DNA from 2 places in the Bacillus sp. XF8 genome. Region 1 is predicted to be linked to the other one. Evidence: a T-box and tRNA genes for the amino acid it is inferred to sense, from the RefSeq annotation. Region 1 holds a T-box; the other holds one or more tRNA genes.
The links. A T-box is a leader RNA that pairs with one kind of tRNA and senses whether it is charged. The one in region 1 lies ahead of J4P91_RS06605 (valine--tRNA ligase), so its partner is inferred to be a tRNA-Val.

Region 1 (26,508 bases):
TGTTATCATGAAACATGGACTATTGTCAATAAATGTTCTGCTAACTATTTTTCCGATTCATGATTTCTTTCTTCGTTCCAAATCGAACAATCCTATACTTCTCAGTTTCTTCATCTGTGAAATAAATTTGAAATGGTATATTTTTTTGCAATTCTTTTTGTAAAAATATTTTTTGTACTTCTTTTGACGCTGCAATTAACACCGCTTCGTCTTCTACATGGTTATATGTAATAAGCTCTCTTTCTAGCTCATATGCAATTGTTTCATTTGAAATGACGTACCCTGTCGTTTTGCACCGCGAACAGTCTTCTAGTAATACGTCACGCAGCGAGTGTTTCTTACGCTTACGTGTCATTTCTAAAATACCTAGCTCTGTAAACCCAAGAACACGTGTATATGTACGATCCCTTTGTAAAGAAGAAATGAGTCTTTCTCTTACCTTCTCTTTATCTTCTTGTTTTTTCATATTAATGAAGTCAATTAAAATCATACCACCAATATCACGAAGCCTTAATTGACGAGCAATTTCTTCCGCAGCTATTTCATTCGTCCGTAATACCGTATCTTGCAAATTCTGCTTTCCAGTAAATTTACCAGTGTTCACATCAATAACTGTCATTGTTTCCATTTGCTCTATGATTAAATAAGAACCATTTGGTAACCACACTATTTTTTGCAGTGCTTTTTCAATTTCGCGATCTACACCATAGTGACTAAACATAGAAGTTTTTTCATTGTAAAACGAAACTTTTTCTTTTCCTACTTTTTCTTGCAATTCTGGTACTATACTGTGTGTATCTACAATTACTTTTTCAATTGTTTCAATCGGATTTTCTTTAAATACGCGATCTAAAAAAGTAGCTGGACGATGGAGTAATAATGGTGCCTTGCCCCAGTCTTCTTTTCTTTTTAATTCTTTAAACAAATCTTGAAAATGTTGCATTTCAAGTTGCACTTCATCGATTGCACCTTTGTCACAAGCTGAACGGAAAATATATCCTCCCGTTCCCCCTACTTGAATTTCAAGCAATTGTTGTCGTTTCTTATAATTTTTTATTTTCCGGGAAACAGCACGCATCTCGTCATAAGGCATATACACGACATATTTCCCGGTAAATTCTACATTCGCTGTTAATTTTGGACCTTTTGTATCAATTGCTTCTTTTACCACTTGCACGAGCAATGCCTGTCCTTCATGCACTCGATATACTGATGGAACATCATCATATGAAAGATAGGCATGTTTTTCTAAACCGATATTGACAAATGCTGCATTCATCCCCGCAATCGTCCGTACGACGCGTCCCACATAAATATGCCCAACAATCTCTTGCTCTTGATTTCGTTGCCATAAAAGTTCGACAATCTCTTGTTTTTCCTCTACAGCAACCCGTTTTTCCGAACCAGTATAGTTGATGTATAACGTCTTCAAAATACTTTCCTCACTTTTTTATTTTCTTTTCCTCTTACAATATAAAAGGTTAGTGTCATCGTCAACACTAACCGATTAATTCTGCTACAGATGAAGTTGTTCGTTTTTCAGTAAAATACGCATAAAGCAATTCATTTTCATCCAATGTATAATGTTCTTTATATTTACCATGAACGATAATCGAGTGCTTATATCCTCTCCGAAACTTTGTAAAAATCGTATATAATCGATCTTCTGTTTTCACCTCAATGGGAGCAATTTTTTCAATATCTCGCTTGTTCCCATAATAACGTTCTAGTAAAAAACGTATAAACGCATAGCGCCGTTGCTTCCATTCTTGATATAAAGAAATAGCTAAAAACAGAAGAAGCACCCACATCATAATATTATTACTATTCCAAAGGAGTTGCCATCCTAATATTACACTAAAAAAAACACATGATATTTTCATCATCTTCTCATGCGCCTGTAAATAAGGAAATTGATGCGATAAAATATTAAACAATACTTTCCCACCATCTAGTGGCCAAATTGGTAATAAATTAAACCCTAGAATAATTAAATTGTTCCATACAAAAAAATGATACAGGTCCCCACTAACCCATCCTGTCCTAGCCAAGACATAAGCTAGCCCAATCATCCACACATGTTGAATAGGTCCCGCTATTACAACGACTAATTCTTCCTTTAACGACTTATTCCCATGTTCCTCAAGCTCCGCCACGCCACCAAACGGCAAAAGTTTTATTTGCTTAATTCTCCATTTATAATGCGCGGCTGCGAAGGCGTGCCCAAGTTCGTGAATCAGAACGATACAAAATAAAAGTAGTAATTCTTTAAAACGCGCTGTAAAAATTCCAATAGCTATAATTCCCCAAAACAGTGGATGCACTGTAATTTTTGACAATACTTCACTATATTTATTCAAATGAAATCACCTGAATCGGATCGATAAATTTTTCATTCTTTTTGATTGCAAAATAGAACTTACCATTCTTGTTATCTACACTGCTCCCAACTGTTCCAATCCTTTGTTTCTTTTCAACATAATCATATAATTTTACAGATGTCTCACCTAAATTTCCATACCAGGATTCCGTACCATCTGCATGTTGGATCTCAACTATATTCCCAAATCCCTCTTTCTTACCAGCGAAGATGACAACCCCTTCATTTACAGATTCAACAGCTGTATTCGTAGCTGTTTGTACAAATACACCTTGGCCATCTTTTTGAAAACTTTGCATGACTTTCCCTGAAGCTGGAACTGCATAATCTTTTTGCTGCACCGATTGCTTCTTTTCATTTGCAGATAGAAAGGCGAGTGGTTTTCCAAATTGATCTTCGTACCATTTAGATACAGTAGCAAACTGAAATTCTTCTTGCATAACTTGTTTTACAACCGTTTTTGCTCCATCAAAAGAAGCCGGTGCATTTTTAAATAAAATAGCCACCGAGAGAACGAGAATTGCCGCTAATAAAAATTTAAATAAAAATACTTCCTTTCGAAAAAGAGGATGCACCTCTTTTTCCCCTTCTTCAATGAACATCGTTTCTCCATCAAAGTTTCCTTCTGAAAAATACTGTTCTTCCTCGAGCCTCTCTTGTTCTTCTTTTCTCTTTGCAATCCGTTTTTTAATCTCTTCTACACGTCTATTCTTCATCCTGTCCCCTTCCTTTTGCCACCTCTTCTTGCGAGAAGCAAGTAAAGTGAAACTTCTAGTAAATAAAAGTTCTCTATTTTCTAAACTTTATACAGTTTGTACATGTGTATGAACCCTGAAGGGAAGATATTCATGAGAAGAAAAAAAGAAAGCACCTCGCATACATGCGAAGTGCTTTTAACGAATTCCAAAGAAATTCTTTACTTTTGTAAATACGGATACTTTTTCTTGCTCAAACGCTTGTAAAGGTACAGATTCACCTAACAAACGTCTTGCAATATTCCGATAAGCTAATGCTGCTTTTCCACTCGGCTGCAATGCTACAGGCTCTCCTGTATTTGTAGCACGAATAACTTCATCATCATCTTCGACTACTCCAAGTAGTTCAATTGAAAGTGTACGTACAATTTCATCTACATCTAACATATCCTGCTCATGCAACATATGGCTACGCACACGGTTGATGACAAGTTTTGGTGGTTCGATATCTTCTTTTTCTAAAAGCCCGATAATACGATCCGCATCGCGCATAGAAGATACTTCAGGTGTCGTTACAACAATTGCTTTATCTGCACCTGCCACTGCATTTTTGAATCCCTGCTCAATACCAGCAGGACAATCAATTAATATGTAATCATAATCTTGACGTAATACCTGTATTAATTCATCCATTTGTTCAGGTGTTACCGCTGATTTATCACTCGTTTGTGCTGCAGGTAATAAATAAAGCTCATCAAAGCGCTTATCTTTAATAAGAGCCTGAGGTAAACGACAACGACCTTCGACGACATCAACAAGATCAAATACAATACGGTTTTCTAGCCCCATTACTACGTCTAAATTTCTTAGACCAATATCCGTGTCAATTAAGCAAACCTTTTTCCCGGATAGTGCTAGGGCTGTACCAATGTTTGCAGACGTTGTAGTTTTTCCTACTCCGCCTTTTCCAGATGTAATTACTATTGCCTCTCCCACAGCTATACAATTCCCCTTTCTAACTTTGTTAAATTAGGTCTAAGATGAGTGAGAAGTTGCAGGCGATCGACAACAATGTGATTGTTCTCATTAATATACGCACATTCTGCCGTCTCTGCTCCGTCTTCTTTCTCTTCCGGAGCCCGCATTGTCACATCACTAATTCGAAGTTGCATCGGATTCATAACAGATGCCGCAATTACAGCATCTGTATCCCCATAATATCCTGCATGTGCAATACCTCGTAATGATCCAATGACAAAAATATTTCCCCCAGCGATAACCGTTCCGCCTGGATTAACATCTCCAATTAATAATAAATTTCCTTTTACATGCAATACTTGACCTGAGCGAACAATTTTGGAAACAGGGACAATTTCTGTTTCTTCTTTCCACGCTATTGCTTCAGCTTTCGTGATAACATCGCTCTCAATTGAATCCACAACAAGATTTTTTTTATTCCGAATCAAAGTGCGAATTTCTTCTTGCTGCACATCTGTCAAATAGCGATTGCCAACTTTAACATGTACTTCGATTAATGAACGTCCATCACCATCGTAATAGTGAGTGGAAAGTTTTTCGTCCAGTTCTTGCAGTAATTCAGAAAATGAACAGCAATCATCTAAATGTAATGTCAGTCCATCTTTTGTCCCTTTTATTGTTACATTTTGTTGCTTTTTTTCTTCCACTAAAGTTCACCCCAACGATTCAATTCGACATAAAATCAGAAAATCCTTTTTTCTTTTTCTTCCATCGCTTTTGAAAGACGCACAAGATATCGTCTCAGTGGGAAACAAACTAGCAATAAGAAAATGCCATTTAACAATAAAGTAGAAAGGAGACGATCTGAGAAAAAGATATGCGCTGGTACGTGAATGCGACCTAGCAACGTTAAAAATCCATATACATAATATTCTAATGCCACAATACCCGTTAATATAATGAAAGAAAGAATGAATAAATTCAATTGCAATACTCTCATCGTACTATACACAAGATACGCTAAAATTGGATAAGCAAATATATATACACCAACAAGTTCTGTATATACAGTATCAAATAAAAATCCAAATAATAGCCCATAGTAAATACCTTGTAAAGGACTAAAATAAACAGTAATAAAACATAGTACAATCATAAAGAAATGCGGAGCTGCAATACTGTCTTTCCAAAATAATTCCGTTGGAACTACGGTAGAAAACATATTTTCGAATAAAAACACAAAAAGAAGCAGCAGAGGAAGAATTGCTCTTTTTAAAATAGCCATATCTTCTCCCCCTTACTGTTCTAACGCTGCTGAGGGCATAACTCTTTTTGTAACCATAACATGGTCTACATCATTTAAATCCGCAGCAGGTTTTACGTAAGCTGTTTGTGTTAATCCATATTCATCTGGTGCAACATCTACAATTTTCCCAATTACTAATCCTTTCGGGAAGATATCACTTAATCCTGATGTTACAACCGTTTGATCTTTTTCTACTTTTACATCAGATGGAATCTTTGTGAAAACAAGAGTTTGTTTTTCTTTGTCATATCCTTCAATCAATCCAAAAATACGCTCTTGTCCTTCTACTACAGCAGAAATACGATTTGTTCGATTCAGTGAGCTCAGCAATTCTACTGTTGACGTAAATTGAGACACGCTTTTCACACGCCCAACTAAACCTTTCGCAGTCATAACTGCCATATCTTTTTGGATACCTTGCTGTGCTCCTTTATCAATTGCAATCAAGTCATACCATTTATCCGGATTACGCTGAATAACAGTAGATTGAATCGGTTTGTAATCTCTAAGTGAATCTTTTTTGTCAATTACCTCACGTAACTTTTCATTATCTTTTTTTAAATCTTTTACTTCAACGGATAACTTAGCATACTTATCTAATTTTTCTTTTAATGTTTTATTTTCTTCATACGTGCGCTTTACATCTTCTACGTTCTCAAAGAACCCGGCAACATAATTCGCTGGCTTTTGGAATACACGTTCTACAACACCGACAGTATCTTTTACAAACTGCTCTGGCCATGTTAGACTTTTTCGTTCTTTCAATGAGATTCCAATCAATGCCACGAGAAGAATAATACTAACTAGCAAAACAATTAATCTTTTGTTTAAGAAAAACTGTGGCACGTTCACACCCTCTTAATTTCATTGATTTTTATTTTGGAATATTATCGAGCAGTTTTAAAAAGATCGATATTATCTAAAGCTTTACCTGTTCCAATCGCTACACAGTCAAGCGGATTTTCTGCAACAAGAACTGGCATTTTCGTTTCTTCACTAATTACTTTATCCAAGTTACGAAGTAATGCACCACCGCCTGTTAACACAATTCCACGGTCCATAATATCCGCCGCTAATTCAGGTGGTGTTTTTTCTAATGTATTTTTCACTGATTCAACGATTGCCTCTACTGTGTCTTTTAATGCATCAGCAATCTCTTCAGGTTTAATTAATACTGTTTTTGGTAAACCACTTACTAAATCACGACCACGGATTTCCATTGGCTCAACACCTTCTGGCTCGCCAGCAGACCCGATTTCCATTTTTAATGCCTCTGCTGTTCTTTCCCCAATCATTAAGTTGTAGCTCTTCTTAATGTATTGAATGATAGAATCATCCATGTCATCACCAGCAACACGAACAGATTGACTTGTTACAATCCCACCTAAAGAAATAATTGCAACTTCTGTAGTACCGCCACCGATATCAACAACCATACTACCAGTTGGTTCCCAAACAGGTAAATTTGCGCCGATTGCTGCTGCAAATGGCTCTTCAATTGGATATGCATCGCGCGCGCCTGCTTGACGAGTTGCATCGATTACTGCACGTCTTTCTACAGCAGTAATACCAGATGGTACACATACCATTACATAAGGCTTACGAGAGAAAAATCCATTTGATTTTTGCGCTTGTTGAATATAGTATTTCATCATTGTCGCTGTTGTTTCGTAGTCAGCGATTACACCATCTTTCATAGGGCGAAGAGCCACTACGTTTCCTGGTGTACGACCAATCATTTGTTTCGCATCGCTACCAACTGCAACGATTTGTTTTGAATCTGTTTGCAAAGCTACAACTGAAGGTTCACGTAAAACTACACCTTTTCCCTTCACATATACAAGCGTATTCGCTGTTCCTAAATCAATTCCAAGATCACGAGTAAAACCACCAAATCCAAACATGTCATCTATCTTCCTTTCTCATTTTCACGGACTCATTTTCTTACTTTATATTTATAATAAAACAGTACGTTTTTATATTTTCTATCCTTTATTGTAAGCGAATGCCTACAAAAAACTCATAAATCACATTATAAAACAAAATAAGTAAAAAGAATAGTCTTAAATATGACCTTTTTCTTTTAAACTCACGAATTTATGGTCACCTATAATAATGTGATCAAGGACTTCAATTCCAATAATCCTCCCGCACTCTACCAATCGTTTTGTCACTTCAATGTCTTCACGACTCGGCGTAGGGTCACCTGAGGGGTGGTTATGCAGACATATAATAGAGGCTGCTGCGCGGCGAAAAGCTTCTTTAAAGTAGGGTAAGAACCCAGCGCCTTTCCTTATTTCTAAGGTAGATTTCCAAGAACTCCCCTCCGAACCGTACGTACTCGTCTCCGAGTATACGGCTCTCCATTTATCAATCTAGCTTACCATTGTGTAAATCATGGTGGCATTTTACACACATCGCAAGAGTCTTTCGTTTCCTTGCAATCATCTTTTGTTCCCATCGCTTCTTACCTTTTAAATCTTTTAGCTTCTGAACATGATGGATTTCAAGTGGTATTCCTGTTGCTCCGCACCATTCACATATATTTGCTAAAAGCCTATCGATGAGACTTGTTCTGCCACTATATTTGAGCGTTATTGGTTCGTTATCTATTTCTTTGTTATCGATGTTCATATTTTTTCCATGCGTTGGTCAATGAAATATAAGATTCGTGAGCCACTAGAGGTACTATAGCGAATGCCTATCTTACCGTTAATTGACATTTTATCAATCATCTTACCCATTGTCGTCTTATACTTGTTAGCATATGTTTTCATCATGCTATATTTCATATTTTGACGGAATGATTGTAAGACATGGACATTCGTTGCTAAACGGTAATAGTTGTATAACCCACGTATTTCTGCATTGTATGTAAGCATAATTTCTACATCATCGTTCGATAACAAATAAGGCCGGTGTAATACTTTCCACTGATTGTTCCTTCCAAGTGTAATAGCTCCTAGTTGAATGAGCTTATTGATGTACTTCTCGTGCGGTACATATAGCCTTACTTGAAAATTGAATTTCCGTTTTTTTGTACCATTTGGCATTTTCATCGTTTGCCAATCACGAGCGACTTTTATGTCGTATCCGAGAAACCTAGCCTTCTTCGTTGTATGTGTTATCAACGTTTTTTCTTCACTGAGTTCTAATTGTAGTTTTTCTGCTAGAAACAAAGCAATATCTCGCTTTATTTGCTGGGCTTCTTCCTTACTCGCTATCACACCTATTAAGAAATCATCTGCATATCTCACATATTTCATTCGACGATAGTGTGGATCAAACAGATCCTTGCTATCATGTTTAATAAGCTCTTTATACAATTGCTTCATTTCGCTGGCTCTTTGTAAACGAGTTTCTTTGTCTAAAGAGTCCCATTCCTTTCGATTCTTTGCTTTTCTATACGCAATTTCACTTGCAATATTATGATAGGTCAGGTTATGTGTTCGTTTATCTCCTTTATTAAACAAGTTCATATATTCTTCCATATACTTGTCTAATTCGTTTAGGTAGGTATTTGATAATATTGGACTAATAATACCGCCCTGTGGTGTCCCACTATACGTTTTATGAAAAGTCCAATCTTCTATATAACCAGCCCGAAGAAACTTCCAAATCAAATCAAGAAATTTCTCATCATCTATTCTTTTCTGCAAAATATGAATCAAAGTATGGTGATTGATATGATCAAAAAAGCCTTTTATATCGCCTTCTATAAACCAACGACAGCCAGTGAATGTATTTTTGATTTCTTTGAGAGCTGTATGACAACTTAGATTCGGTCGAAATGCATGTGAGTGGGGTGAAAAACTTTCTTCATAGATGCTTTCAAGTAAACGTCTCACTACTTCTTGAACTAGTTTATCTTCAAAAGACGGTATCCCAAGCGGACGTAATTTCCCGTTACTCTTTGGAATGTATACTCGCCTTACTGGGTTCGGTTGATAACTACAATCCTTTATTTTCGAGATTAAACGGTTTATACGATTTATACTCATTCCATCAATGGTTTCTTCTGTTGAGCCTTTCGTATTACTGCCTTTGTTTTTATAAATTTTTCCGTATGCTTCTAGGAAAAATTCAATATTATACAGATTCCGATATAATCGCTCAAATTTATAATTTACATCACTTGCTTTAGAAGCTAGATTATTTAATACTACTTTTGGACTTCTCATAGAGCCTCGCGCTCCTTCCCAATTTTGTATTAAATGCTGATAAACTGCTCCCCTTCGCCATGTAATGGGCTTTCCCCATCTCGGACTACTACGAGAGCTCCGTTGCCATATTAGATATTCAAGCGCATTTGCTATAGCCATCTGTAGGCGTTCCAACTTAGGCAATCCCCATTTAGATACATAGGAACATCGCTTATTACGGTAGCGGATGTGACTTTCGCTCGTTACATTCCATATAGAATTTGGTTGAAATGGTATCACATCATGTTTCTTGAAGTTTTTAAAAAACATGCACATTTCACACAGCGTTTATCGTTACCTCCCGCTGAGGGTCCCCGTCGTCCCCCTTGAGCTATCATTCAAGCAGTTTAGCCTTCATCCTTGTCCGTAATGTTTCATCTTGCCGTTCAGTTGTGGTTCGGTAACTAACCAACTTACGGTTTTGCCAACATGCTACACTCCCTGTCCGGTTTCCCTTTCAGATAAGTTGGCTGATGATAGAGTATTGCTTTGTGATATTACTCCACTGCTTTGCGAAAGCAGATTTCCTACATACCCTTATGGGCGCACAACCTCGCGAGGATGCACAATTGAGGCATTTAGACTCCCAATAAACACAGTCTGCCGATGCATAACTTGATTTTTCGTATTTAAGTATAAACAAACAAAGTGCTCTTGTTGTAAAAAACGCATCTCTTCCATCATATAACTAGCGCAATCTTCTGGACTCCGAATACTATATCGATTTTGGTACTCTAAACGCACCATTCTTCTTCCTAGTTCAAAAGCAGCGATTAACTGGGAGGCCTTTGCTACTCCTACACCATGAATGCTTGTCATCTCTTCTATTGTAGCATCTTTCAACATTCGTAATCCGTCAAAATGATATAAAATTTGATCCGCTAATGTTAGAACAGACTCTTCTTTAGAACCCGTTCTAAGTAACACTGCAAGAAGTTCACGATTCGATAAATTGCTTGCCCCTTCTACTAATAAACGCTCCCGTGGTTGTTCTTCTTTCAAAACATCACGAATACCGTTCATATTTTCACTCCTTTTTCAATCTTTCGCAAATAAAACCCCATGCAATTTTACGCATGGGATGCATCACTATCGAACTGTTTTAATTCACGAACAAGACGTGCAATTGGTAATCCGACTACACTGTAGTAATCTCCTTGAATATGTTGAACAAAGATGGAACCTTTTCCTTGAATACCGTAACTTCCAGCCTTGTCCAGCGGTTCTTTCGATGCAATATACGCATCAATTTCTTCTTCTGTTAACTCCCAAAATGTAACTTCTGTACGCTCATAAAAAGTTACTGTTTTTTCTTTTGCAATAAGCGCAACACCTGTATATACTTCATGTGTTTTTCCTGATAATAGTTGCAGCATTTCTTTTGCCTCCGCTTCATCAGAAGGCTTACCAAGAATACGTGATTCATATGTAACAATTGTATCTGCACCTAATACCACACAATCACCATGATTTTCGGCTACAGCAGATGCTTTTTGCAAAGCAAGTGACATCACAATATCAGCAGGTGATGAATACGCACCGATGGTTTCTTCTATTTCACTTACAACAATTTCAAATGGTACATCTGCTAGTTCAAGTAATTCCTTTCGGCGTGGTGAGCCAGATGCTAAAATAAGTTTTTTCATGTGTTCTCCTTTCTTACATAAAGCAGAAAAATATAGCTTGATCGTATCAAACAAGTACCTTTCCGACAAATTGTAAAAATATCATTTTCTTTTTAGGAAATGATATTTTCTTACTATACAGTTATATCTGCTATAGAGAGAAAACATTTCTATAGATATATAATCCAAAAGAAGAGAAAGAAGTATACACACTTCTTCCTCCTTACTCCATTATCCTACTCTTTTGCTTTTTGCGAAACCACTTTTTCATAAGAAAGCAAACCATCAATAATAACTTGATTCAATTTAGCTACTGCTTCTTTATCAGTCTTTCCTTCTTTTATTGTTTGTACAGCTACTGATGCATACGTATATATTTTTTTTACATCCTCACGCTTAATTGATTTCCCCTCTTTTTCAATTGCCTTCCATTCCTTTTCAATCGCTGCTATTTCTGTTGGATTACTTTTACTTCCAGGTTGTATACTAGTCGAGTATTTTACAAAATGAATGTATAATGGCTGCAACTTACTTAACAATGGACCAGATTCTTTGTCACTTTTCAGCAATGCCCGATCTGTAATTTCCCATTTCTTTTTCAAAACTGATACGCCATCTTTCTTATATTGTCCAATTAATTTATCTACGGATTGCTCGTCACTAGAAATTCCAACTACAAGTGAATACTTGTCATCATTTTGTTTAATAGCTGCTACGCCCCCATTATCTTTCCACTCCTGAGTAGCTGCCTGTCCCTTTTCTTCCGAAGAATAGAGACCTCCTTGCACGAAATATAAAGTGATTGGTTCTAAAGCAGATGCACTCCCCACCTTTGGTTTTTCTTCTTTTTGCTCTTCAGCCGTTACTTCTTTTTGCTCTGCTTCATTATTCTTTTCTCCACTTGTTACTGTAGCTTCCCGAGCTGTACCTTGTCCCGTTAACAAGTGGAGCATTCCCATCCCTAACATCGTGCCAATGATAATCGCAGTAGTAACTGTAAAAATAAGTATATTACTCCATTTCTTTCGATGCTGCCGGATAGATGGTAACTTGTTTTTTTGAAATGGCACTACATTTTGTGACGTTTCACTATCAACTACCATCCAATCAAATTCTTCTTTTTCTTTCTTCTTTTCTTCATACTTTGCTTCCGTTCCATTTACCTTAACCGAGATTGTTCGTGATTGCTTGTCCATACCCTCACACCTCACCTCTTATCATTGTCCGCATCATATCATATTCATTTCACAAAAAAACGAGATATTTGTCAGAGGGATTCGTCAAATTGCCCTATATAGTTATATTATATGTATGCATTTGACTTCATTTGTAGAACAAAAAACTAGGACAGCAGTTGCTGTCCTAGTTTCTTTCACGAATGTATTTTCGAACTTCTGAAATAAAGTAAAGTGATCCCGTTATGATAAAAACGTCATTTTCTTGAAGATCATTTATCTTTGCATCAACAGCTTCTTTCCAATTCTCAAAAACTTGTTTTGTTTCCTTATGCGAGTAGGCTGCAAGCTCCTCAGCAGAAATCGCACGATCAAATGTGAATGTTGTAAAAATCATTTCATCTGCAATTGTTTCTAATTGTCCTACCATATTATCTAGCTGTTTATCACCAAGGGCAGTAAATAAAACAATGACGTTTTTATCGTTATAATGAGCTTCTACTGTTTTCACAAGGCTTGCAATTCCTTCAGGGTTATGGGCACCATCTATAATGACGTCAGGATTACTTTGTAACCGTTCAAATCGGCCAATCCAATATGCTTCACTTAATCCTGTGCAAATATGCTCTTCCTCCATTAAGAATGATAGGTATGTTTTAAGATACATAACCCCCATCAGTGCTAATGCTGCATTTCCGACTTGATGGCTTCCTTTCATCGAAATCTGAACTTCCTCAAATGAAGCAAACGGACAAGAAAAATCAAAATGCTCTCCATCTTCATCTGAACGCTGATGAACAGCTATAAATTGCTTTCCAAGTTCATAAAGGTTTGCATTTTTTCCTTTGGCAACCTTTTGAATAACCTCAAGTGCTTCTTCATCCTGCACGCCTGTAATAACAGGAACACCCGATTTAATAATTCCCGCCTTTTCATACGCAATTTCCGCTAACGTATTCCCTAAAATATGCATATGATCATGGCCGATATTTGTAATAATCGTCAGAACTGGATAAACCACATTTGTAGAATCAAAACGACCACCAAGCCCTGTTTCAAACAAGACGATGTCACAGAAATTCATTTTACCGAAATAGCAGATTGCCATTACTGTAATAATTTCAAACTCCGTTGCTTCTCCTAAATTTGTTTCATCTAGTTTTTCTACAACTGGTTTGACCATATTTATAAGTTCAATAATCTCTGTATCTGCAATTGGTTTTCCATTCACACCAATTCGTTCATTAAATGTTTCAATATATGGAGACGTAAATGTCCCAACCTTATATTTTCCCGCCTCTAACATATAACGCATATATGTTAAAGTTGAACCTTTGCCATTTGTTCCTGCAAGATGAACACATTTTATATGACGCTCAGGATTTCCAAGTTCCTCTAGCATCCACTGCATTCTTTCTAATCCTGGCTTAATGCCAAACTTTAGTCGGCTATGAATCCAGCTTATTGCTTCTTCGTATGTATGTACCACGCTTGCCTTTCCCCTTTCAAAAAACAACCTTCTTAATCCTATTATACGCAAATAAAAGAGACTCACCAATATGGTGAATCTCTTTAAAACGATTTTTATTTTTGAAGATCAGCTAGACGTTGACGAACTGCTTCGCGTTTTTCTAAGTAATCTTGTTCTTTCGCACGCTCTCCTTCAATAACTGCTGCTGGAGCTTTTGCTACGAAACCTTGGTTTGCAAGTTTCTTCTGTACGCGTTCTACCTCTTTATCAAACTTCTCAAGTTCTTTTTCAAGGCGTGCTTTCTCTTCATCAAGATTGATAAGATCAGCTAACGGTAAGAATAACTCTGCACCTGATACGATTGCCGTCATCGCTTTTTCTGGCGCTTGTAAATCCGTCTTAATTGTTAATTCGCTTGGATTACAGAAACGCTCGATGTAAGAGCTGTTTTTCGTAAGCTGTGCTAATACTGCTTCGTCTTTTGCTTTAATTTGCAATTGAACTTTTTTGCTCATTGGCGTATTTACTTCAGCACGAATGTTACGAACAGAGCGAATGATATCAACAAGAAGGTGCATTTCTGCCGCTGCTTCTTTGTCTTGTAAATCTTCGCGAACTGTTGGCCACGCTGCTACTGTAATAGATTCACCTTCATGAGGTAAGTGCTGCCAAATTTTCTCTGTTACGAATGGCATGAATGGGTGTAATAAACGCATCGTTTGATCTAATACATATGCTAAAACAGAACGAGTTGTTTTCTTCGCCGCTTCATCTTCGCCATATAACGGAAGTTTCGCCATTTCAATGTACCAGTCACAGAAATCGTCCCAAATGAAGTTGTATAACGCACGGCCAGCTTCACCAAATTCATACTTATCCATGTTACGTGTTACACTTTCAATTGTTTCATTTAAGCGAGTTAAAATCCACTTATCTGCAACTGATTTTTCACCAGTTAAATCGATATCTTCATATTTCATATCATCCATGTTCATTAATACGAAACGAGACGCGTTCCAAATTTTATTGATGAAGTTCCAAGTAGATTCTACTTTCTCCATGCTGAAGCGTAAATCTTGACCTGGCGCACTTCCTGTTGATAAGAAGAAGCGCATCGCATCTGCACCGTACTTCTCGATAACTTCCATTGGATCAATACCGTTACCAAGAGATTTACTCATTTTACGTCCTTGCTCATCGCGAACAAGACCATGAATTAATACGTCTTTAAATGGACGCTCTCCTGTAAACTCTAAACCTTGGAAAATCATACGAGATACCCAGAAGAAGATGATGTCATAACCAGTTACAAGCGCATCTGTTGAATAGTAACGTTTGAAGTCTGCTGCATCTTCATTTGGCCAACCAAGTGTTGAGAATGGCCATAATGCTGAGCTAAACCATGTATCAAGTACATCATTATCTTGATTCCAGTTTTCAATATCTGCTGGTGCTTCTGTACCTACGTATACTTCACCAGTTTCTTTATGATACCAAGCTGGAATGCGATGTCCCCACCATAATTGACGAGAAATACACCAGTCGTGAATGTTTTCCATCCAGCGTAAGTATGTGTTCTCGAAACGATCTGGTACGAACGTTACTTTCTCTTCTTCTTTTTGTTGTAATGCAACTGCCTTTTCTGCAAGTGGTGCCATTTTTACGAACCATTGTGTTGATAAGTAAGGCTCAACAACCGCTCCGCTACGCTCACTATGACCAACCGCATGCATATGAGGCTCAATTTCTACTAATACGCCTGCTTCTTGCAAGTCTTTTACTAATTGCTTACGGCATTCGAAACGATCCATGCCGTTATATTTACCCGCTTTTTCATTCATTGTGCCATCTTCGTTCATTACAAGAATGCGTGGTAAGTCATGGCGGTTACCTACTTCAAAGTCATTCGGATCATGAGCTGGTGTAATTTTCACAACACCTGTTCCAAAATCTTTTTCTACATACTCATCAGCAATAATCGGAATTTCACGATCTACGATTGGAAGTGTAACTGTTTTTCCGATTAAATGTTTGTAGCGATCGTCTTCTGGATGAACCGCTACTGCTGTATCACCAAGCATTGTTTCTGGACGAGTTGTCGCAAGGCGAATGTGACCAGAACCGTCTGTTAATGGGTAGTTCATATGGTAGAATGCACCTTGAACGTCTTTATGAATTACTTCAATATCAGAAAGGGCCGTACGTGTTGCTGGGTCCCAGTTAATAATATATTCTCCGCGGTAAATTAAGCCTTTTTCGTATAATTGAACGAATACTTTATTAACTGCATCAGATAAACCTTCGTCTAATGTAAAGCGCTCACGAGAATAATCTAATCCTAAACCAACTTTCCCCCATTGCTGACGAATGTGAGAAGCATATTCTTCTTTCCATTCCCATGCTTTTTCAAGGAATTTCTCGCGGCCAAGATCGTAACGTGAAATACCTTCTTCACGAAGTTTTCCTTCTACTTTTGCCTGTGTTGCGATACCTGCATGGTCCATTCCTGGAAGCCATAATACATCGTATCCTTGCATGCGCTTTGTACGCGTTAAAATATCTTGAAGTGTCGTATCCCAAGCGTGCCCTAAATGCAATTTACCTGTTACGTTTGGAGGTGGAATTACAATTGTATATGGCTGTTTTTCTGCATCTCCTTTTGCTTCGAAATATTTGCCATCAAGCCACCATTTATAACGGCCTTCTTCAACGGACATATGATCATATTTAGTCGGTAAATTCTTTTCCGTGTTTGACATTATTTTCCCTCCTTAAAATAAAAAATGCCCCTCATCCAAAAAGGACGAGGGACATCGTGGTACCACCTTTATTTACAAACAAATTCAAAATTTGCTTATACTCTTAATTGGATAACGGACAGATCCGTCTTTTCCTAATGAGAATGACTCCGTTCAGAAAAGATACTCCAGGGCTACCTTCTAACATGACTATCTAGAGAATCTCACAGCTAATAATTCTCCTCTCTGCAGACGTTTAATGTTATACTCTTCCCCTTCAACGTATTTATATAATTGTTATTTATTATATACAATAGTGTAAAAAACGAAACCATATTCGTCAAGATAAAAATATATTTCATCAAATTTCTACAGTTGATAGACTCCATTCTTTCCTAATTATTAAAAAACAGTGTACAATCGTCAATTAGCGTAAGCACTTTTTTGCAACCTATGTACGAAAAATGAAAAATAGCAGCACAAGCACCTTAGGTACTTACCCTGCATACTGTAATATTGCACCTTCACCTTTCAAGCTCAATGTGTAGTAAATGCTTTCTGTACGGAGGAATGATTGATTATGCGACGATACCGACGCACCTACAATTTTTCAGCCCCTTCATGGGTTAGGAATTTACAAACGATTTTTTCTGATTTTGCTATTCCACTTACTATTTTCCAAGGAATTCGAACATTACTGCTTCCAACCTTCTTAGATTTCATCATCCTTATCATCTTTGTTGTAGCCACAATCCGCTTACATTTTCAGCCGTAGCCTCACAGCTCCTTGAGACTACGGCTATTATTCATTTCCTTGCTGCGCAGCTTGTAATTGTGAAATGAAATATTCTATATTACTTACAAGCCAATGCGCTTGCTGTAACATTTTCACACCTTGAAGTTCTTTCTTTTCACCACGGCTCTGCTGCTTGCTTGTATAAGATTGGATTTGCCGAATAAATGGGGATGGATATGTTAGATAAGCAAACATAAGGAGTTGTTCTTCTTTCGTAAACGGAAAATTCTTTTGATACACCTGATACCATTCAAAGCGATCACTTCTCGCAATTGGATATGTGTTCAATGAGCGGGAATAAAAGCGAACAACATCTTGAACTGGTGTTGCAATTTGAGACCTCTCTAAACTAATAAAATAACCGTTTCGTTCATAATCAAATAAAAAATGATTCATCGATACATTGCCATGAATAAAAGAAACGCGTGTTTTTTCTTTCTCTTTCATCGCTTCATGCCACTCCGAAAGCTGTTTCGTTGCAAATTCACGCGCCCTCATCACATGATGAAAATACGTACAATACTGTAGTTCAAACGGAGACATATACCATTTTGCCTCAGACTCTACAAGGAATTCCTCTAAGAGCTCCCCATCTTTCTCCCAACGATCAGAGACATTTGTATAATGCTCCTCTAACGCTTCTTCAGTATATGTTTCTTCCTTTACCGTCCTTTGATGAAGCAGTGCTAGCGTCTGAAACATTTTATGATATTGATCATTGTCCTCTCCGTTCCCTTCTGCTCGCTCCAGCCAAGGCATTAAATAATAATTATATGTTCCATCGCTCAAAATATGATTTCCATCTTTCGCATGGTAAATGGGGGCATAATGTGTAAATCCTTTTTCACGTAAAAATTGAACATGATACATTAAATTATTGCGTTTCAATCTATGAGATGGTAATTTTTTCAATGCATATGGACCTTGATTCGTATAAATTTTTATGACACTTCCGTGCTCTTCCATATGATGGGCATCCAATTGATATCGCTGTACTATCGGGGCATAACGATCTCGCAATTCTATATCCATACGAATGATCCTTTCTCATTCAAAAACGTAAGATAAAGTGAAACTTTAATCAGTGGGGGTTTTCTCCATCCCCACTGATTATGAGCCCTCACCAATCGGGCTTTTACAGCAGTCTATCCTCACACCTAACTTCCTCGTCCCTCTCTGAATCTTGAGGTTGTGGGATTACTGGCCGCTAATAGCGGGATAAAAAGAAGAGAGGTGAAGAGAAGCTTCTTCACTCACTTTGTCTTCACTCTTGGCACAGGTATATATATAATTTGCCCTGCAGTTAAATATACTTCATCTGTTTGATTCAAGCGGTGTAGATGCTGGACAGATGTTTCATATCGCTCCGCAACCGATTCAATTGTATCTCCTTCTTGCACAAAATACATACGTAATTTCGTAAACTCTTCTTCCGGCTCTTTCGTAAACAATTTTGTTAAGTATAATGCATTTTCATCCCGTTGTGAGTATGCAGCTTCTACTTCTTCCTGTAATTCCTTTTCCTTCTCTTTCTTAAAGTTCTTCCGGCCAAACAATTCAAACTGTGGTGTAGTTTCTTTCGCTTCTTCTCGTTCTTCCTCTTCATGTTCTTTTAAATCCTCTACCTCTTCTTCTAACTCTTGTTCTTTACGTGCCTCTAATTGGAAGGGCTCAAATGCATAATCCTCCCATCCATCTGATTCTGTATGAACTGTTACTTCTTCCACTTCTACTTGTGTTTTATCCTCATTTACTACCGTGATCTCTGGCTCTCTTTCAACTTCTTCCTCATTCACTACCGCGATTTCCGGCGCTCGCTCAACTTCTTCCTCATTCATTACCGTGATTTCCGGCTCTCTTTCAACTTCTTCCTCTTGCACTTCATTGTGTATTCTCTCACCCTCACATAATCCAGATATCGATACATCCGCTAATAGTTGTAAACAACCGTTTTCCTTTAATTCATAATCAAATTCCTCAATGGAAACATACAATTCTTCAACTTGTTTCACTCGGTTTCGCGGAATCGAGATTTCTAACGGAAAAGAGTGTACAAGTTCGTTTACACCATCTTCTCGCGTTTCTACATAATCAATGGATTTCGCAGGGGATAAATCTCGTAATGAAAACGCAGAATCATCTTGTCTTGCAATATATTCCCCCGTTAAATCCAATTGCCCTCTCACAATTACCTCGTATTCAAGCTCTTCTATCTCAACGTCTGGATCTAACGAAATTGACAAAAGTTCTTCGACTTCCTGTCCTTTTTGGAACCAAACCGATTCTTTTAATGAAAATCGTAATGAATGATCTGTTGCCACTTCTTTTCCCCCTCCCAAACTGTATGTCATTACAGATTTATGTGCACGGGAGTCATTTTATGAGTAAAAAATCGAACTGCACATGTGGGCTTCCTATTGATTTTTCATATATCGGCGCTCCGACAATATACAACATGATTTTCAGAGATAAATAAAAAAGGTTACCAGGACTCTCCCTGACAACCTTTTTTACTTTACGCTTTTAATTTCGACATCGCAATTTCTGCCGCTGCAATCGTTGCTTCAATATCTGCATCACTATGTGCTGTTGATAAGAATAATCCTTCAAATTGAGAAGGTGGTAAGAATACACCTTGTTCTACCATTTCACGATAGTAAGCTGCAAAGAATTCTAAGTTTGAAGTTTTTGCTGCATCATAGTTAATAACCAGTTCATTCGTGAAGAATATACCAATCATTGAACCTGCGCGGTTTATATGATGCGGAATACCGTGTTTTTCAGCTGCTTTACGTAGGCCGTTTTCTAACATTTCGGCTTTACGCTCAAACTCTTCATAACATTCTGGTGTTAATTGTACTAATGTTTCATAACCTGCAGTCATTGCTAGAGGGTTACCAGATAATGTACCCGCTTGATAAATTGGTCCGCTCGGTGCAACTTGGCGCATAATTTCTGCTTTACCGCCATATGCTCCTACTGGTAAACCACCACCGATTACTTTTCCTAAACAAGTTAAGTCAGGCGTTACACCGTAATAACCTTGTCCACAATTGTAAGCAACGCGGAATCCTGTCATTACTTCATCAAAAATAAGCAGTGCACCATTTTGCTCTGTCACTTCACGAAGACCTTCTAAAAATCCTGGCTGCGGCGGTACTACTCCCATATTTCCTGCTACTGGTTCTACGATAACACAAGCGATATCATCACCGAATTGTTCGAACGCATATTTTACACTCTCTAAATCGTTATACGCTACTGTAATTGTGTTTTTCGCTACACCTTCTGGTACACCAGGGCTATCTGGTAAACCAAGCGTTGCAACACCAGAACCAGCTTTAATTAATAATGAGTCACCATGCCCGTGGTAACAACCGATGAATTTCAAAATTTTATTACGACCTGTATACCCACGAGCTAAACGAAGTGCACTCATTGTTGCTTCCGTTCCTGAGTTTACCATACGTACAATCTCAATCGATGGCACACGCTCGATTACAAGCTGCGCTAATTTATTTTCAATTTCTGTTGGCGCACCAAAGCTTGTTCCTTTTTCCGCAACAGCTTTTAATGATTCGACAACACGTTCATTCGCATGTCCGTGAATAAGCGGTCCCCATGATAATACGTAATCGATGTATTCATTCCCATCAATATCGTACACTTTAGAACCTTTCCCGCGCTCCATAAAGAGTGGATTCATACCAACTGATTTAAATGCACGAACTGGACTATTTACGCCGCCAGGCATTAAATCTTGCGCCTCCGTAAATGCTTCAATCGATTTATCAAACTTTTTCATTATTGTGCGCCTCCTTCTTGTAACCATCGTGCTGCGTCTTTCGCATGATACGTAATGATTAAATCTGCTCCCGCACGTTTCATGCTTAATAATTTCTCAAGTACAATCTCTTTTTCATTAATCCAACCATTTTGCGCTGCTGCTTTAATCATCGAATATTCTCCGCTCACGTTATAAGCAACAATCGGTAAATTGAAATTATTTTTCACATCACGAATAATATCTAAGTAAGAAAGAGCTGGTTTTACAATTAAGAAATCTGCTCCTTCCATTACATCTGATTTAGCTTCACGGAATGCTTCCATGCGGTTTGCTGGATCCATTTGATATGTCTTACGATCACCAAATTGCGGTGCACCGTGCGCTGCATCGCGGAATGGACCGTAAAATGCAGATGAGTATTTCACCGCATATGACATAACTGGCACGTGTGCAAAACCATTTTCATCTAAAGCATGGCGAATTGCAGTTACAAATCCGTCCATCATGTTAGATGGTGCGATAATATCTGCTCCTGCTTTCGCTTGGCTCACTGCTGTTTTTGCAAGAACTTCTAACGATTCATCATTTAAAATGATTCCATTTTCAATAACGCCGCAATGCCCATGGCTTGTATATTGACATAAACATGTATCCGCAACTACTACTAACTCTGGAAACTGCTCTTTAATTTGTTTGATTGCACGTTGTACAATGCCGTGCTCACAAAATGCAGAAGATCCAACTTCATCTTTTTCAGCAGGCAAGCCAAATACGATAACAGAACGAATACCTAAATCTACAACTTCTTGCATTTCAGCTTGCAGAAGATCTAAAGAAATTTGATATACATCTGGCATAGAAGGAACTTCGTTACGAACATTCTCTCCTTCTAGTACAAAAATAGGATAAATAAAATCTTCTGTATGTAAAAATGTTTCACGTACAAGCGCACGCATATTTCCGCTTTGTCTTAAACGACGATGACGATTAAATTGTAAAGAATTCATAGATTTCTATCTCCCATTCTTTTTTATTTAGATTATGCATCTTGATTATATTTTGAAATGCATTGTATTAACGCTTCTACCGTATATTCTTTCGGAACGATTACATCGGCAAAATAACGCCTTGCCTCTTGCTCTGTTATCGGTCCTATACAAGCAATTGTACATTTTTTTATCCATTCTCTCCAGTTTGTGCCCTCAAGTAATTTCACAAAGCTTGTAACGGTAGAAGGGCTCGTAAATGTAACAACATCTACCTTACCTGATTCTAGAGCTGCGATGAGATCTTGCTGCTTATCATGATTTGTTTTCGTTTCATACACAACAAACTCTTCTAAATATATACCAAGCTCGCGAAGTTTATTTGGAATAATATCTCTAGCTAAGTTCCCTTTTGGAAATAAAATACGCTCTGTCCCATTCAATTCTCTTACAAATTCTTCTGCAAAAGTTTCAGCGACAAACGCCGTTGGAACAAACTGAACCTCATAACCCCGCTTTTCTAATTCTTGCCCTGTTTTCCTACCTACTACAGCGATGCGAACAGTAGGTGGGATTTTCTTACCTAAGCCATCTAGAAAGAAGCTTACCCCATTTTTACTCGTAAAAATAACCCAATCATATAAGTGTAGCTGCTGCGATACACCTTGAAATTCTTTCTGAGATGCACCTTCTATATGCAAAAGCGGAATTTCCAATGGAATTCCGCTCTCTTTTTTCACCGCTGCACTCATTTGTTTTGCTTGATGCTGGGCACGCGTAATCAGTACTGTTTTGCCAGCAAGAGCATCCATGATTACTGTTGCTCCTTATTTGCAGCGAGAATGAGCTCTTTTGCCCCTTGCTTAATTAAACGATCCGCTGCTTCTAAGCCAACTTGTTCTGGATTTTCGCCAACAACTATTTCTTTTAACAAGACTGAACCATCCATAGAACCGACAAGAGCTGTTAATTCAATTTCATTATTCTTCCCAAGCATTGCATATCCAGCAATCGGAACTTGGCATCCACCTTCAAGTTTATGAAGGAATACTCGTTCAGCTGCCACTGTTCGTTCTGTTACAGCATCATTAATATGTGATAATAATTGCAATAAATCTTTATCATCCTCACGACATTCAATCGCTAAGGCACCTTGTCCTACAGCTGGTACACATAATGTTTCATCTAAGTGTTCTGTAATTACATCATCATCCCAGCCCATTCTCTGTAATCCAGCTGTTGCTAAAATGATTGCATCATAGTCTTCTTCTTTTAATTTACGTAATCTCGTATCAATATTTCCACGAATCCACTTCACTTGTAAATCTGGTCTAGCAGCTAATAACTGTGCACTACGTCTTAAACTACTTGTACCAAGAATCGATCCTTCTGCTAAGTCCTTAAATGATTCCCCGTTTTTTGAGATGAACGCATCACGTGGATCGACACGCTTTGGTATACATCCAATTGTTAATCCGTCTGGAAGTACAGCTGGCATATCCTTCATACTATGTACAGCCATATCGATTTCTTTCGTAAGCAACGCATGCTCAATTTCTTTTACAAACAAGCCTTTCCCGCCTACTTTGGAAAGCGTCACATCTAAAATAACATCACCTTTTGTAACGATTTCTTTCACTTCAAATTCATATGGTAAACCAAGCGCTTTTAATTGATCAATAAACCAATTTGTTTGCGTTAATGCTAGCTTACTCTTTCTTGAACCTACAATAATTTTGCGCATAATTTTCTCTCCTCATTATAAATACCAAAAGTGGAAATTGGATAAACTGCTTAATAGAAAAATATTGATTAACATAACGAGAAAGGCTCCAATGTTCCAATTTATAATCTTCTTACCTTGCAATATATCTGATCCTCGTAAATATAAACCCATGCAATAGACAAATAAAACAACAAAAGACCCGATTACTTTCGTGTCATACCAATGGAAATTATCTAGTTTTGTATATCCCCATATACATCCAAGTAAAATAGCTAATAGGAAAAACGGAACAGAAAATAAATTTAATCCATATGACATCGACTCAAGCTTCGGTAAGTTTCCTAACCGTCTTAATCTCGCATTCCATTTTTTCTGTTTTAATAATCGATATTGCAACAAGTACATAATGGAAAAAATAAACGATACTGTAAACGCCGCATAGGAAATAATCGCCATTCCTACATGCACGTATACAAGTTCTGAAACTAATTGCTGCGCGAGTACCGGCGACATTTTTCCGAGCGGAGTGAAAATAGAAAAAGCGCTTACGCCAAAAGCAATGACATTTGTAAAAAAGACTAAAAAGTCAATGCGCATAAATCGATTGATTACGAGTGACATCGTAATTAATAACCACACATAAAAATAAATTCCTGATAATAATGTTAAAATCGGATTCGTCTCTGATTCCGTGGCCCGAAGTAACATAAAAACAGACTGTAATACCCATACAATCGCAAGTAACCAAAAAGCAATTCGATTCGCCTTTCGGTTACTTTGGAAATAATCTATAAAATATAAACTAATGCTACAAGCATATAAAACAATTGCGATATGATAAATTATACTATTATTTAAAAAGCCCATCCGATCATCCTTTCGGGTTATAAAGATGGAACGGATGCTGTCCACGCTCGTTTATGCTCTGGTTCTTCCGTATGTTCCACGGCCTCTTCTTGCACTTCTAAATCAAAAATTTTCGCGAATAACGCGAGCTTTTCCGTAGCTCCCTCTTCGGCCGCTAACTCTTTTGCTACTAAAATTGGATCTTTTAATAATTGGTTAATAATACTTTTCGTATGTTTACTAATCACTTTTCTCTCACGATCACTAAGCGTTGGAATTTTTCGTTCAAGACTTTGCATCGTTTCATTTTGAATTGCCAATGCTTTATCACGAAGAGCTGAAATTAATGGAACAACGCCAAGTGTATTTAACCACGCTTTAAATATAACGATTTCCTCTTCGATCATAAGCTGAATTTTTTCCGCCTCTTTTAAACGCTCAGCACGATTTGCTTCTACTACGCCTTGCAGATCATCAATATCGTACAAGAAAGAACCTTCTAGCTCATCAATTGCTGGATCAATATCACGCGGCACTGCAATATCGACCATAAATAGCGGACGGCCTGAGCGCATCCGTTCTACTCTTGTCATCATTTCTTTCGTAATTACATAATCTGAAGCACCAGTTGAACTAATTAAAATATCCGCTTCTAACAGCGCACACTGCAATTCACTTAACGGTTTTGCATGCCCCATATATTTCTCGGCCATTGTTTCCGCCTTCGTAAATGTACGGTTCATTACCGTCACTTTGCGAGCGCCACTTCCATATAAGTTTTGCAGTGCAAGTTCTCCCATTTTTCCAGCACCAAGAATTAAAACATGACAATCTGTTAAATCACCAAAAATTTTCTTTCCAAGTTCAACCGCTGCATAACTAACAGACATTGCACTCTCACCAATTGTTGTTTCTGAATGAGCACGCTTTGCTAACGTAATTACTTGTTTGAACAATTCATTAAAAATTGTTCCTGTTGCTTTTACTTCTTGCGCCTCTAAGAAGCTATTTCGAATTTGACCTAAAATTTGTGTTTCACCGACTACCATAGAATCTAATCCGCATGTTACACGAAATAAATGTTCAATCGCACCATCTTGTTCAAAAATAGACAAGTATGGTGACACTTCTTCTATCTCAAGCTGAAACCAATCAGCTAAAAATTTCTTAATATAATATCGTCCCGTGTGTAATTGATCGACGACAGCATAAATCTCAGTACGATTGCACGTTGATACAATGACATTTTCTAATACGCTCTTCTGATTTTGTAACGTTGTCATTGCCTGCTCTAGCTCTGCTGCCTGAAATGTGAGTTTCTCACGAAATTCTACAGGGGCTGTTCGATAATTTACACCAACAACAAGAATATGCACGCAGCATGTCCCCCTTCACCCGTTTTATCACCTTATCTACTATCATAATACAACTTTCCTGTTATGAATCTGACAATCGTGTGAACAACAGGTTTTTTTTGTTCGTTTTGTCTTCTACTTGCAGGAGACAAAGCAAATCTTCCAGAATAAACGTCTTACTTTATAATCATTATAAAATAATAACTCTATTTGTACGTTACCAAAAAAATCTGTCAGAATCAAGTGATGGAAACTATTCCATAAGAATAGAGCAACTATCTTTTTTTATCTTCTTTCATAATACAGAAAAATATGTATGATTGTTCCAAAATGTAACAACTTCTTTCATGTGACACATTACTCAAATTTTTTTCATTGCAATGTATTTGACATCTCATTTCTTTTTCGTTATATTGATTTTATAAAATTAAATTGTGCACAA
Region 2 (4,232 bases), on a different contig from region 1:
AAGTGCAAATTCGTGCCATCTTAGAAAGATGGCAATATATGATGCAACTTGAAGATCGAAAAGAAGAGGTTCTTCGTCTGATTCATGAAAAGGGAAAATTAACAGAAGAGCTACGTCGTCATATTGTATCTGCAACAAAGCTACAAGAAGTAGAAGATTTGTATCGTCCTTATAAAGAAAAAAGAAGAACAAAAGCGACAATTGCAAAGGATAAGGGACTCGAGCCGTTAGCGGAGTGGTTACTTCTATTTACAAAAGAAGACCCAAAAGATAAGGCAAAGGGATTTGTGAATATTGAGAAAAAAGTGCAATCTGCCGAAGAAGCATTGCAGGGCGCTCAAGATATTATTGCAGAAATTGTATCAGATGATGCTGCGTATCGTAGTTGGATTCGAAATATTACTTTCAAAAAAGGGATGATGTCTTCGTCTGTAAAAGATGAAGAGAAAGATGAAAAAAACATATATGAGATGTATTACGGTTATGAAGAGCCAATCCAAAAAATTGTACCGCATCGTGTGTTAGCTATAAATCGTGGCGAGAAGGAAGAAGTACTAAAAGTTTCTGTTATTCCACCAACAGAAGAAGTTGTGCGTTTTCTACATAAAAAAGTGATTCGTGATGAATCATCTAAAAGTGCAGTATATGTACAATTAGCAATTGAAGATGGATATAAGCGATTAATTCAACCGTCAATCGAAAGGGAGATTCGTAAGGAATTAACTGAAACGGCAGAAGAGCAAGCAATTCACATTTTCTCTGAGAATTTACGTAATTTATTATTACAGCCACCGATGAAAGGAAAGGTAGTATTAGCAGTAGATCCTGCGTATCGAACAGGATGTAAGTTAGCGGTAGTAGATGATACAGGGAAAGTTCTGCATATTGATGTCATTTACCCGCATCCACCTGTTCGAAAATATGAAGATGCAAAAACAAAAGTTATTTCTATTATAGAAAAATATCAGGTTCAGATGATTGCGATTGGAAATGGTACAGCTTCTAGGGAGACGGAAGAGTTTATAGTAGATGTTTTACAATTAGTACAGCAAGACGTATTTTATATTATTGTCAATGAAGCTGGTGCTAGTGTATATTCAGCTTCTGATTTGGCTCGTGAAGAATTTCCAGAGTTTCAAGTTGAGGAAAGAAGTGCTGTTTCGATCGGAAGACGTCTGCAAGATCCGCTTGCCGAACTTGTGAAAATTGATCCAAAATCAGTTGGAGTAGGACAATATCAGCATGATGTATCACAAAAGAGATTAAATGAATCATTAACATTTGTCGTGGAAACAGCTGTTAACCAAGTAGGAGTGAATGTGAATACAGCTTCTGTAGCGCTATTGCAATACGTTTCGGGATTATCAAAAACAGTTGCGAAAAATATTGTAAGTAAACGTGAAGAAGATGGAAAATTTACAAAGCGCACAGAGTTAAAGAAAATACCACGGCTAGGTGCCAAAACGTATGAGCAATGTATTGGTTTCTTACGTATACTAGAAGGTGAAAATCCACTTGATAGAACGGGTATTCATCCAGAGCAGTATAAAAATGTTGAATTACTATTAAAAAGTTTAGGGTTATCGATTAATGATGTAGGACAACCACATTTACAACAGTGTTTAGAAGGAGTGGAGCTTTCTAAATTATCTCAAGAGACGAATATTGGTGAGCCGACATTAATCGATATTATAGACGCTTTAATTAGTCCAGAACGAGATATGCGTGATGAATTGCCAAAACCACTTTTGAAAAAGGGCATTCTCAAATTAGAAGATTTAAAGCGCGGCATGGAGTTGGAAGGAACTGTTCGAAATGTTGTTGACTTTGGCGCATTTGTCGATATTGGTGTGAAACAAGATGGTTTAGTGCATATTTCTAAACTGAGCAAACAGTTTGTGAAGCACCCGTTAGATGTGGTATCTGTCGGACAAATTGTAAAGGTATGGGTAGATGATGTTGATATGAAAAAAGGACGCGTTGCCTTATCGATGTTACCTATTGAATAAGAATGGGAAGAGAGCAGGTGTAGCGCTTCTCTTTTTTCGTGAACGGATATTAGTGGAATTTTAATCGGTGGGGGAGGCTTCATCCCCCACTGATTAAACGTTCACTTTATCAGGAATTTTGATGTGTTTTGCTATAATAAAACCAGCATTCATTTAGTAACTTAATTTGATACCGGTTTTTTTCAAAATATGCACGCTGCATTTGTTTTCGGAGCCACGTAGGCATAAGAATCCCTCCTTGTTTAATCCGGCTCTAACAAGTAGTCCCCATAGACTAAGATAAAGATTCAAAGTAAATGGAAAACTCAATCTTGGGAACTGCTTATAAGAGTTTGGTTAGCGAAGTTCTATGAACGGATGAGGGAGAAGATGGTTTATAGAAGCTGCGCTTTTTGAATGAGGATGGGTATATGTACTATTTAATATATGTATAAGAAAGAAGAAAAGTGTAAGTTTATTTTTAGTTTTTGGGGGAATAAAAATGGATGAAAAAGAAATTCAAAGACTTGTAGAAGAAATATCGTTACAATATTTCGGGAGGGCTTTTTTGCATAAAGCAATGTTCAATAAACGACTACGTACAACTGGTGGGAGGTATTTGTTACGAAGTCATAATATAGAATTAAACTATCGTTATTATGAAGTGTATGGAAAAGAAGAACTAATTGGTATTATTAAGCATGAGCTGTGTCATTATCATTTGCATATTATGGGAAGAGGGTACCAACATCGTGATCGAGATTTTCGTCAGTTATTGAAGGAGGTAGGAGCCCCTAGATTTTGTAAGCGGATAGCGGGAGTGAGAAAAGAGCCTAAAACACATGTGTATGAATGTATAGAATGTACTCTTCAATATGTAAGAAGACGTCAAATTAATACAAAAAGATATGTTTGCGGGAAGTGTAAGGGTAGATTAAAAGAGATAAAAAACACCTTGACAGTTAAAAACCAATCCAGTATATTATAAACATGTCACGTTTGTACAAGATATTGTATAAGCGACTTGACTTATAATATGAATTTATATAAGATGTAAATTGTCTTTATTATTCCGCAGTAGCTCAGTGGTAGAGCTATCGGCTGTTAACCGATCGGTCGTAGGTTCGAGTCCTACCTGCGGAGCCATACAGAGAAGTACCCAAGTGGCTCAAGGGGCTCCCCTGCTAAGGGAGTAGATCGCTAACGCGGTGCGAGGGTTCGAATCCCTTCTTCTCTGCCATTCATATTGGCCCGTTGGTCAAGTGGTTAAGACACCGCCCTTTCACGGCGGTAACACGGGTTCGAATCCCGTACGGGTCACCACTTTCGGAGGATTAGCTCAGCTGGGAGAGCACCTGCCTTACAAGCAGGGGGTCGGCGGTTCGATCCCGTCATCCTCCACCATATATTAAATATAGTATATAAATAGTATCGTCGCGGGGTGGAGCAGTCCGGTAGCTCGTCGGGCTCATAACCCGAAGGTCGCAGGTTCAAATCCTGTCCCCGCAACCAATGGTCCCGTGGTGTAGTGGTTAACATGCCTGCCTGTCACGCAGGAGATCGCCGGTTCGACCCCGGTCGGGACCGCCATTTTAACTTCTGCTAATAAGCAGTTGTTTTTTATTGCTAATCGTGATATAATGATTTTTGTCACTAAAAAGGAATATCTTTCGGTGGGCTATAGCCAAGCGGTAAGGCAACGGACTTTGACTCCGTCATGCGCTGGTTCGAATCCAGCTAGCCCAGCCATTTACGAGCCATTAGCTCAGTTGGTAGAGCATCTGACTTTTAATCAGAGGGTCGAAGGTTCGAGTCCTTCATGGCTCACTTTTTATTTCCGCGGGTGTGGCGGAATTGGCAGACGCACCAGACTTAGGATCTGGCGCCTTTGGCGTGGGGGTTCGACTCCCTTCACCCGCATTATGCGGTCGTGGCGGAATGGCAGACGCGCTAGGTTGAGGGCCTAGTGGGGGAAACCCCGTGGAGGTTCAAGTCCTCTCGGCCGCACCAAAGAAAAAATAAAAAAGTGCTTGCATTTGAAAATGCAGTATGATAAGATAATTGAGTCGCCAAAATACAATGACGACAAAACATCATGAATAAGCGCCCGTAGCTCAATTGGATAGAGCGTTTGACTACGGATCAAGAGGTTAGGGGTTCGACTCCTCTCGGGCGCGCCATAACGGGAAGTGGCTCAGCTTGGTAGAGCACCTGGTTTGGGACCAGGGGGTCGCAGGTTCAAAT

Region 2: it encodes a tRNA-Val, which carries the amino acid that the T-box ahead of J4P91_RS06605 (valine--tRNA ligase) is inferred to sense. The anticodon was not compared.

Annotation. Positions count from the first base shown of each region.
Region 1 covers NZ_JAGDQK010000009.1:17,226-43,733, forward strand. The annotation lists gene J4P91_RS06535 (Rne/Rng family ribonuclease) at 41-1,432, opposite strand; gene J4P91_RS06540 (M50 family metallopeptidase) at 1,500-2,360, opposite strand; gene J4P91_RS06545 (M23 family metallopeptidase) at 2,353-3,096, opposite strand; gene minD (septum site-determining protein MinD) at 3,274-4,071, opposite strand; gene minC (septum site-determining protein MinC) at 4,074-4,760, opposite strand; gene mreD (rod shape-determining protein MreD) at 4,796-5,338, opposite strand; gene mreC (rod shape-determining protein MreC) at 5,351-6,205, opposite strand; gene mreB (cell shape-determining protein MreB) at 6,247-7,263, opposite strand; partial or broken gene radC (DNA repair protein RadC) at 7,423-7,626, opposite strand; partial or broken gene J4P91_RS06580 (reverse transcriptase/maturase family protein) at 7,730-9,540, opposite strand; partial or broken gene radC (RadC family protein) at 10,105-10,584, opposite strand; gene J4P91_RS06590 (Maf family protein) at 10,632-11,207, opposite strand; gene J4P91_RS06595 (stage II sporulation protein B) at 11,423-12,382, opposite strand; gene J4P91_RS06600 (bifunctional folylpolyglutamate synthase/dihydrofolate synthase) at 12,549-13,850, opposite strand; gene J4P91_RS06605 (valine--tRNA ligase) at 13,946-16,591, opposite strand; T-box leader at 16,629-16,860, opposite strand; gene J4P91_RS06610 (hypothetical protein) at 17,151-17,345, shown strand; gene ysxE (spore coat protein YsxE) at 17,373-18,398, opposite strand; gene spoVID (stage VI sporulation protein D) at 18,620-19,717, opposite strand; gene hemL (glutamate-1-semialdehyde 2,1-aminomutase) at 19,882-21,171, opposite strand; gene hemB (porphobilinogen synthase) at 21,171-22,160, opposite strand; gene hemD (uroporphyrinogen-III synthase) at 22,193-22,951, opposite strand; gene hemC (hydroxymethylbilane synthase) at 22,954-23,883, opposite strand; gene J4P91_RS06645 (cytochrome c biogenesis protein) at 23,899-24,732, opposite strand; gene hemA (glutamyl-tRNA reductase) at 24,750-26,087, opposite strand.
Region 2 covers NZ_JAGDQK010000033.1:103,637-107,868, forward strand. The annotation lists gene J4P91_RS19685 (Tex family protein) at 1-2,009, shown strand, start outside; gene cmpA (cortex morphogenetic protein CmpA) at 2,119-2,235, opposite strand; gene J4P91_RS19695 (SprT family protein) at 2,491-2,976, shown strand; tRNA gene J4P91_RS19700 (tRNA-Asn) at 3,060-3,134, shown strand; tRNA gene J4P91_RS19705 (tRNA-Ser) at 3,138-3,228, shown strand; tRNA gene J4P91_RS19710 (tRNA-Glu) at 3,237-3,311, shown strand; tRNA gene J4P91_RS19715 (tRNA-Val) at 3,317-3,392, shown strand; tRNA gene J4P91_RS19720 (tRNA-Met) at 3,424-3,500, shown strand; tRNA gene J4P91_RS19725 (tRNA-Asp) at 3,503-3,578, shown strand; tRNA gene J4P91_RS19730 (tRNA-Gln) at 3,663-3,737, shown strand; tRNA gene J4P91_RS19735 (tRNA-Lys) at 3,743-3,815, shown strand; tRNA gene J4P91_RS19740 (tRNA-Leu) at 3,828-3,908, shown strand; tRNA gene J4P91_RS19745 (tRNA-Leu) at 3,913-3,998, shown strand; tRNA gene J4P91_RS19750 (tRNA-Arg) at 4,092-4,168, shown strand; tRNA gene J4P91_RS19755 (tRNA-Pro) at 4,172-4,232, shown strand, end outside.